2 regions of the Saccharococcus thermophilus genome follow, and region 2 is predicted to be linked to the other one. Evidence: riboswitches for the same ligand, from Rfam matches in the RefSeq annotation. Region 2 holds a riboswitch; the other holds the start of a gene.
The links. A riboswitch is a leader RNA that binds a small molecule or an ion and turns the genes downstream of it on or off. The one in region 2 is predicted to bind lysine.

Region 1 (4,626 bases), 370 kb from region 2:
GGCGGTAAGCGCCCGTTTTTCTCCGCCAGCGAGATCAAAAATCCAAACTCGATTTAACGTAGCGGCTAAATATTCGAGCTCATGCCCAATCGCCGCAAGCGTTTTTCCGTCCGGAGACCAAGACAGCGAAGTGAAAAAACCTTTTCCATCGGTGATTTTTGTCGTTTTTCCGCTGTCGATATCAAGGAGAAATATATCGCGCGTAAACGTAAAATCAGGCTCATCGCTTCGATTGGCGATAAATGCGACTGTTTTGCTGTCAGGGGATATGGCAAATGAGCCGATTTCGTCATCGCCGTCTGTCAGAGCTTGAATCTCGCCTGTTTCTACATTGATGCGAATGAGTACATCTTGTTTATCATCGCGAAATCCCGCTGCATCGGATTTGTATTGTAGCCGATCTACGATAAGCGGTGTCAGTTTGCGTTTTTCTTTCTCTTTTTTGTTTTGCTCCTCGCGCTCTTCTAGCGTTTCTTCCTTGCCAAGAGAAGTGAGTGCTACGAGAAACCGCCCATCCGGCGACCAGCACGGATGGCGCACTCCGTTTTTTAATGCGGTTAACTGGCGCGCTTCCCCGCCATCTGTCGGAAGAAGCCAAATTTGTGTTTTGTCGGAGCGGTTGGAAAGAAACGCGATCGTTTTTCCATCCGGGGACCAACGCGGGAAAGCGTCTTTTCCTTTTCCAAACGTCCATTGTTTTACTTTGCCATCCGCTAATGTCAAGAGAAAAAGATGAGAGCGATATTCCTGCTCGTCATCAATCGTTTTTTGTACAAAGATAACTTTCTCGCCATCTGGGGAGAATTGAGGGTCGCTCACAAAGCGGATGCGAAACAAATCTTCTGAGGTGATGCCGCGCAATTTTTTCTTTGCATTCTGTAAATTCATCCAACCCACTTCCTTCATTAAAAATTTTTCTATAGTATTTCGATAAATGAATTACCTTTCCCTCTAAAACTTGGTAAAATAACGGCAATGATCATGTCACGACGAAAGGGGGGAGATGGCGAAATTGCTATTGATGTCAGCTGGCTTTTATAGTGAACGAATGAAAACAGCGTTTATCCGCTTATGCGATCAGAACTTTGACAAGATGAAAACGGCTATTATCACAACTGCTGCTGAACAAAAATCAAACAATCGCTTTGCTAGAAAGGCGAAAGAAGATTTTCAGTCGATGGGGATTCAGCCCGTTGATTTTATCGATGTGGAGGCAATGGTGATTGATGGGGAGGAAAAGAGAAAAATATAAAAACGAACGTCCGCGGCTTTCGGACGTTCGTTTTCGTTATGCCGACATTTTTTGTTTTTCTGCTGTTTGCTGTGCCGCTTTTTTCACTAGCGGGTAGAAGAAAATGCCGCTTAAAAGCAGGACAACCCCAAGCATAAACGTTTTGATATCGGCGGTGCCGGCGATGATGACCCAGACGGAATAAATGGTAGCCAGAGCGGCAACGATTCCATCGATCATGCGGCCCTGTGCCGCACCCTTGTATGTTTCGCCGGTCAGCGTCAGCTTTAATTGGAAGACAGAAGCGATAAAATATGGGACGAGATACGCTAATGTCGCGATGTAAATGACAAAGTCAAACGCCGCTGACATCGAGTTGGAAACCGTCGAAAAAATAAAGATTTGCGCCAATCCATTCGAAAGAACTAAAGAAAAGCTTGGTACTTTCTTTTTGTTTTCCTTTAAAAATGCTGGAATAAACAAACCTTGTTTTGCCGCCTGATACGGTACTTCGGCGCTTAACAGCACCCAGCCAAGTGTCGAGCCGAGCAAGCTGATTAAGCCGAGTCCCGCAAGAACGTAGCCGCCGCTTGGGCCTAAAATCGCAACAATCGCATCAACAAGCGGTTTTTCCGAATGAATGAGTTCTTTTTGCGGCAATACTCCCATGACAAGCACACTAATGCCGATATAAATTGCAAGGGCAATCAACAAGCCAAGGATTGTTGCGCGTTTGACATCGGCTTGTTTGCGCGCGCGCGATGCAAACACAATCGCCGATTCGACGCCGATAAACGCCCACAATGTCGACACCGCCGCATTCTTGATTTGACTTAATAATCCAATCGAATGTCCTGCACCATCATAGCGCGGTGCAACAAACGAACCGATGTTGCTTTTGTCAAACGCAAATAAAGCAATGACGATGAATAGGAAAAATCCAAGCACTTTTGCCGCTGTAGCGAGAAAGTTCAGCTTTCCCGCACTTTCAATGCCGCGCAAAATGATGAAATGCATGCCCCAAAGCAACACTGTGCAAACGGTAAAGGTGAGGAAGTTTCCTAGTTTTACGTCAAGCGAACCGATCGTAAATAATGTTTGTTTGCTTGTTAAAATGGGGAAAAACGTCGATAAATAGCTGGCGAATGTCGTAATAATTGCCACGTTGCCGGCGAAGTTGCCGATCCAATATCCCCATGAGGACATAAAGCCAGATAGAATCGAGACGTTCGATCCTTTTGGAAACAATTCTTTTGCATAAATTTGCGGCCCACCGTTTAATTCCGGCTTGCGAATCGCCAAGTTGCCAAAGACAAGCGCCGTCATTAAGACGCCAGCGCCCGTTAACAGCCACGCGAAAATAACGCCGAGCGGGCTTGCCGCTTCCGCGAGCGAGCGCGGAAGCATAAAAATTCCTGAACCGACCATATTGCCAAAGACAAGCGCCGTTAATAGCCATAATCCTAGCTTTGGTTGCTGCATGAAAATGAGCTCCTTTCCTGTTGCTTTCTTTATCTCCAAAAAAAATACACCCTTGCGTTTTCAACGGGTGTAAAACATCCGTTTCCAACTGCCAATCGAAGCGCTCCACCGTTTTTAACGGCGGCAGTGCTGCTCTTGTTCAGATGCAGACTCAGCCTGCGGCGCCAGAGAACACCGCAAACTTCGGCAACGAACCTTTTCAGCGAAATTCGTCGACCCTCTGTATCTCCTTCCGCTTGCTATTGTTCATTGCGGCCTCTATCTCGGAGACATGACGAGAAAGAAAAAATATTCAATGGATGTCATTATTATACGAATTTCGACAAAGTTCGTCAACGAGCTTTTTTATTAGAAAAAAAGGATTTTCCGTGTGAGAATGGAATAGAATCTAAGATAAGGAAAGCAAGAGAAAAGGAAGGGATCGCATTGAAGTTTTCTGAGTTTCGTTACGAACGGCCGAATATCGAGAAGATGCAAGCATCATTTCAACAGGCGCTGCAATCGTTTCGCAAGGCAACGAGTGTCGAAGAGCAGCATGAAGCGATGAAAGAAATCAATCAGCTTCGCAATGATTTCAGCACGATGGCAAACATTTGCCATATCCGGCATACGATTGATACGAATGATGAATTTTATAAACAGGAACAAGATTTTTTTGATGAAACGGAACCAATTGTCAAAGGACTTGTGAACGATTACTACCGTGCGCTTGTTTCCTCGCCGTTTCGCGCGCAGCTGGAGGAAAAATGGGGAAAACAGTTGTTTGCGCTTGCCGAAACGCAGTTAAAAACATATTCGCCGGATATTGTGGAAGATTTGCAGCAAGAAAATAAACTGACGAGCGAGTATACAAAATTAATCGCTTCGGCGAAAATTTTCTTTGAAGGGGAAGAACGGACGCTCGCCCAGCTTCAACCGTTTGTCGAATCGCCGGACCGCGAGATGCGCAAGCGGGCGAGTGAGGCGCGTTTTGCCTTTTTCCAAGAACATGAGCAAAAGCTTGATGAAATTTACGATCAGCTTGTGAAAGTGCGCACTGCCATCGCTCGAAAACTTGGCTTTAAAAATTTCGTGGAACTCGGCTATGCACGTCTTGGACGAACCGATTACAACGCCGAGATGGTCGCGAAATTCCGCAAGCAAGTGGAAGGGTATATCGTTCCCATTGCCGTGAAGCTGCGCGAGCGGCAGCGGAAACGCATCGGCGTCGAGAAGCTGAAATATTATGATGAAGCGTTTGTGTTCCCAACCGGCAACCCGACGCCAAAAGGGGATGCAGACTGGATTATCGAAAACGGGAAAAAGATGTATGAAGAACTGTCGCCGGAAACGGGAGAATTTTTCCGTTACATGATAGAAAATGAGCTGATGGATTTGATCGCGAAAAAAGGAAAAGCGAGCGGCGGCTATTGCACCTATATCGAAAATTATAAAGCGCCATTTATTTTCTCCAACTTTACCGGCACATCGGGAGATATTGATGTGCTCACCCATGAAGCGGGGCACGCGTTTCAAGTGTATGAAAGCCGCCATTACGAAATTCCGGAATACAACTGGCCAACGTTAGAAGCATGCGAAATTCATTCGATGAGCATGGAATTTTTCACCTGGCCGTGGATGGAACTGTTTTTCCAGGAAGACGCAGAAAAATATCGGTTTTATCATTTAAGCGATGCACTCTTATTTTTGCCGTACGGCGTGGCGGTCGACGAATTCCAGCATTTCGTCTATGAAAACCCGAACGCAACGCCAGAGGAGCGGAAACAAGCGTGGAGGAAAATCGAACGGAAATATATGCCGACACGAGACTATGACGGCAACGCTTATTTAGAGCGCGGCGGCTTTTGGCAGCGGCAAGCCCATATTTACACAGACGCATTTTACTACATTGACTACACGCTCGCGCAAATTTG
Region 2 (4,626 bases):
AAAGAGGGGAATCATGTGAAACTGCCAACGCTAGAAGAACAATATAAGGCATTAGAAGACATTTCTATTTCCGCGTTCGGCGCGGAACTTCTCCGGCAAGTTGTCCTTCCGGAATTGCTGGGAAAAGAAACGGCCAGCATTTTATATTGGGCCGGAAAAAGTTTAGCGCGCCATTACCCGCTCGCGACATTGTCCGATGTGATCACTTTTTTTGAAAAGGCCGGATGGGGAACGCTTTCTGTTGTCGAAGAACACAAAGATGAACTTCACGTCGAACTGTCCGGCACCATTATTGCCGCGCGGCTTGCTCTTCATGAGCATTGCACCTTCCAGTTAGAAGCAGGTTTTCTTGCCCAGCAAATTGAGCAACAAAAGCGCTTTGTCACCGAAGCGTTCGAACAACAAAAAAAGCGGGAAAATAAAGTGCTTATCATCATTAAATGGGACCTTAAACAGGAGATAGAATAATGAAAGAAGCCTGTCCGGAGCAGGCTTCTTTCATTTTATGCGCGCGCTGCCGCTGCTTCTTCGGCAAGCCCAAACGCTTCATGGAGCGCTTCGACTGCTCGAACCATATTTTTCTCATCGATGACAGTAGAAATTTTAATTTCCGACGTGCTAACCATTTTGATTTCAATATTCTGGCCCGCTAGCACTTCAAACATGCGCGCCGCCACTCCCGGATTCGAAATCATGCCGGAACCGACGATCGATACTTTGGCCAATCCGCTTTCATATTGTACGTTTACCCCTTCAAGCGATTGCAACACTTGAAGCGTTTCCGGCAAATCCTCCGTGCGAATCGAAAAAGAAACAGACGTAGTGTCTGCCTTCTCCGCGCTTTGAATGATGATGTCCACATTAATGCCGCGCTTTGCGAGTGCCGTAAAAATAGTCGGCAATGCATGTAAGCTGTTTCCAATTCCATTTACTGTAATTCGAGTAACTTGATCTTCAAAAGCGATTCCCCGTACGATTAAATGCTGTTCCATCGAAACTTCCCCTTTCACGATTGTGCCACTTTCATTTTCCATACTTGAGCGCACCTCAAGCAGCACTTCATAGTTTTTCGCAAATTCCACCGCGCGCGGGTGCAGCACCCCCGCTCCTAAATTAGCTAATTCTAGCATTTCATCATAGGAAATTTCTTTTATTTTCCGTGCTGTCTTTACGTAGCGCGGGTCGGTCGTAAACACGCCAGTTACATCCGTGTAAATATCACACTTATCCGCTTTTAACGCCGCCGCCAGCGCCACCGCCGTCGTATCGGAACCGCCGCGACCGAGCGTCGTGATTTCCCCTGTTTCCGTCACCCCTTGAAATCCGGCGACAATGACAATGGCCCCTTCACCAAGATGCTTGCAGATTCTTGCCGTATCGATACCCGTAATGCGGGCGTTTCCGTGCATTTCTTCCGTTGTAATCCCGGCCTGCCATCCCGTTAATGAAATAGCTTTATATCCCTTTTCATGCAATGCCATGGCAAGAAGGGCAATGCTCACTTGTTCCCCAGTTGCAAGCAGCATATCCATTTCCCGCTTGCTCGGCTGTGCGGAAATTTGTTTGGCCAGATCGACAAGTTTATCGGTTGTCTTCCCCATAGCCGAAACAACAACGACAACTTTATTTCCTTTTTCAACCTCCTCTATTACGCGATTAGCGACATGTTGAATTCTTTCGGTGGAACCGACGGACGTTCCACCAAATTTTTGTACGATGATTCCCATTACGTTTCACCCTTTTGCCTATTGTTTATAAATAAAAAACAGCAATGAGAGAAATCTCATTGCTGTGCATCACGAACACGAAAAAAGCGAATTCGCCTCGCACAGTGAGATAGCTCTCCAAGATGAATCACATCTTGACAGTCCTACATTTCTTAAACGCAGGACCAGCGGAAAAAGCAATGAGACTTTTTCCACTTCGGCGACGCTCCCCTTTCCACATCCGTCATCGGAACTCATTTTCCTCCGGATGTGTACTCTTGAAGTTCGCACCTCTATCTTCACTTCGGCGTTTGAAAGTGTATAAATATGAAATTTATTGCAATCATATCAAACTTTCATGTTGTTGACAATATTATTCTCGCAATTTCTCATAAATTTTTTCGGCAACGGAGCGCGGAATGTTTGCTTGTTGCAATTCTTCCACCGTTGCTTCTTTCATGTTTTTAATGGATCCGAAATGCTTCAATAATGCTTTTTTCCGCTTTTCCCCAACTCCAGGAATATCATCTAACACAGAGTGAAACATCGTTTTTCCGCGCGTTTGCCGATGAAATGTAACCGCAAACCGATGCACCTCATCTTGAATGCGCTGCAATAAATAAAACTCTTGGCTGTTTCGTTCTAATGGAACGATTTGCGGAGGATTCCCCATGATTAGCTCGGATGTGCGATGCTTGTCGTCTTTTGCAAGCCCAGCGAGCGGAATATCAAGTCCTAATTCGTTTTCAAGCACATCCCTTACCGCAGCTAAATGCCCTTTTCCTCCGTCAATAATAATCAAATCAGGAAGCGGAAGACCTTCTTTTAGCACGCGAGTATAGCGCCTTCTTACCACTTCGCGCATCGATTCATAGTCATCCGGTCCTTCTACCGTTTTGATTTTATATTTGCGGTACTCTTTTTTCTCCGGTTTTCCATCGATAAAGACAACCATCGCCGAAACAGGATCGGTGCCATGAATGTTGGAATTGTCAAACGCCTCAATACGGTGTGGCACAGGTATTCCCAATATTTTCCCTAAGTTTTCTACCGCTTTAATCGTTCGCTCTTCGTCCCGCTCGATTAAATAAAATTTTTCTTTCAACGCAATTGCCGCGTTTTTATTGGCCAAATCAACAAGTTCTTTTTTCTTTCCCCTTTTCGGCTGAACAACCGTTACTTCCAGCAGCTGCTCGGCAAGCTCGCCGTCAATGTCAGCAGGCAAAATGACTTCTTTCGGCTTAAAGTGGTTCGCTTTTGTATAAAACTGTCCCAAAAACGTCAGCAATTCCTCATCTGGGTCTTGATACATCGGAAACATCGATGCATCGCGCTCAATCAGCTTGCCTTGACGAATGAAAAATACTTGTACGCACATCCATCCTTTGTCATAGGCATAACCGAACACATCGCGATCAACGAAATCGTTCATGGTCATCTTCTGCTTTTCCATCGTTGCTTCAATATGGGCAATTAGATCGCGGTATTCTTTCGCCCGCTCAAATTCGAGCGCTTCGGCTGCTTTCATCATCTTTTTCGTGAGCTCTTCTTTTACTTCTTTATACCCACCGTTTAAAAAGCGAACGATTTGTTCGACAATTTCTTTATTTTGCTGTTCGGACACCGGATGCACGCACGGCGCTAGACATTGTCCCATATGGTAATATAAACAAACTCGGTTCGGCATGGTTGAACATTTGCGCAGCGGATAAATGCGGTCTAACAGTTTCTTCGTTTCATTTGCCGCCTGTACATGCGGATACGGTCCAAAATATTTTCCACCATCTTTTTTCACTTTTCGTGTAATGATTAGGCGAGGATGCTGCTCCGCGGTAATCTTGATAAACGGATAACTATTGTCGCCCTTGAGCATCACATTATATTTCGGATCGTACTTTTTAATTAAGTTCATTTCCAAAATGAGCGCTTCGATGTTCGAAGAAGTGACAATATATTCGAAATCGGCAATTTCGTTGACAAGCCGCAGCGTTTTTCCGTCATGCGTGCCGGTAAAATAGGAACGCACACGGTTTTTCAGCACTTTTGCTTTGCCAACGTATATTACTGTGCCGTTTTTATCCTTCATCAAATAACATCCCGGCTGCTCCGGAAGCACGGCTAATTTTTCTTTTAAGTGATCATGCATCATAATCACTCCATCAAGTTAATTCATCCATTCATACAGCGTAATGTTTCCGTACACTGGATCTGCCAGCGTGCTGGAACGATATGTTTTCACCCTCCGCAAATGGCCGGCAAGGGGAACTCCTCGCGCCCGAAATCCTTTCACAACATGGCCAGTCATATAAATTTTAGCATGTTGATAGTTCTCTTTGTCTTGTAAAAAAAATGAAAAGTGCAAAACGTCCTTATGGGGAAAATCCACATCTAAGTATTGTAGCACACGCGTTTCTTCCCATGTGTACAGAACGAATTTCTCTTTGCTGTTTTGTAAATCATACGCTAACTGATAGGTTGCCGGCAACTGTAATGCTTGCTCGCGCATATGCCATGTCCCCGTTACGAATTGCACGGCTAACACCACCATCGCTAGGCTCCATCGGTACATAGACATATGATTGCGGACAAAGCAAATCCAGCCATACAACAAAACAAGATGAACAAGCGGGAGAATGTGCCGCGGTTTCTCAATATTTTGCGCAAATAACACCCAAAGAAAATAAACAAATCCAGAAACAAGAAGCCAGCTCGGAAACGGGGATTTCCTTGACCGCCATATCGCCGTCCATGCAACCATATACAAAAAAAGCAGGATCACGTTTTGACTTGCTATCCCTGTCCATAAAATATTATAAAAGAAAAAATAAATCACTCGCTCCCATAACGGCTGCCCGTCGCTTGCTGCCGTTCCTCCCCACTTCTCGAAATGGCCGCTCGTAAATGAGAGAGCCAGTTTGAA

Region 1: it holds a riboswitch for lysine, as region 2 does, so the genes downstream of both, BDD39_RS12935 (amino acid permease) here and BDD39_RS11030 (aspartate kinase) in region 2, are expected to answer to the same signal.

What each region holds. Positions count from the first base shown of each region.
Region 1 is NZ_JAASRS010000001.1:2,486,949-2,491,574, reverse strand. It holds gene BDD39_RS12945 (S9 family peptidase) at 1-888, opposite strand, end outside; gene BDD39_RS12940 (hypothetical protein) at 1,004-1,252, shown strand; gene BDD39_RS12935 (amino acid permease) at 1,289-2,713, opposite strand; lysine riboswitch at 2,805-2,982, opposite strand; gene BDD39_RS12930 (M3 family oligoendopeptidase) at 3,140-4,626, shown strand, end outside.
Region 2 is NZ_JAASRS010000001.1:2,117,814-2,122,439, forward strand. It holds gene BDD39_RS11025 (DUF2507 domain-containing protein) at 16-468, shown strand; gene BDD39_RS11030 (aspartate kinase) at 504-1,727, opposite strand; lysine riboswitch at 1,830-2,010, opposite strand; gene uvrC (excinuclease ABC subunit UvrC) at 2,080-3,852, opposite strand; gene BDD39_RS16445 (hypothetical protein) at 3,871-4,485, opposite strand; gene BDD39_RS16450 (hypothetical protein) at 4,536-4,626, opposite strand, start outside.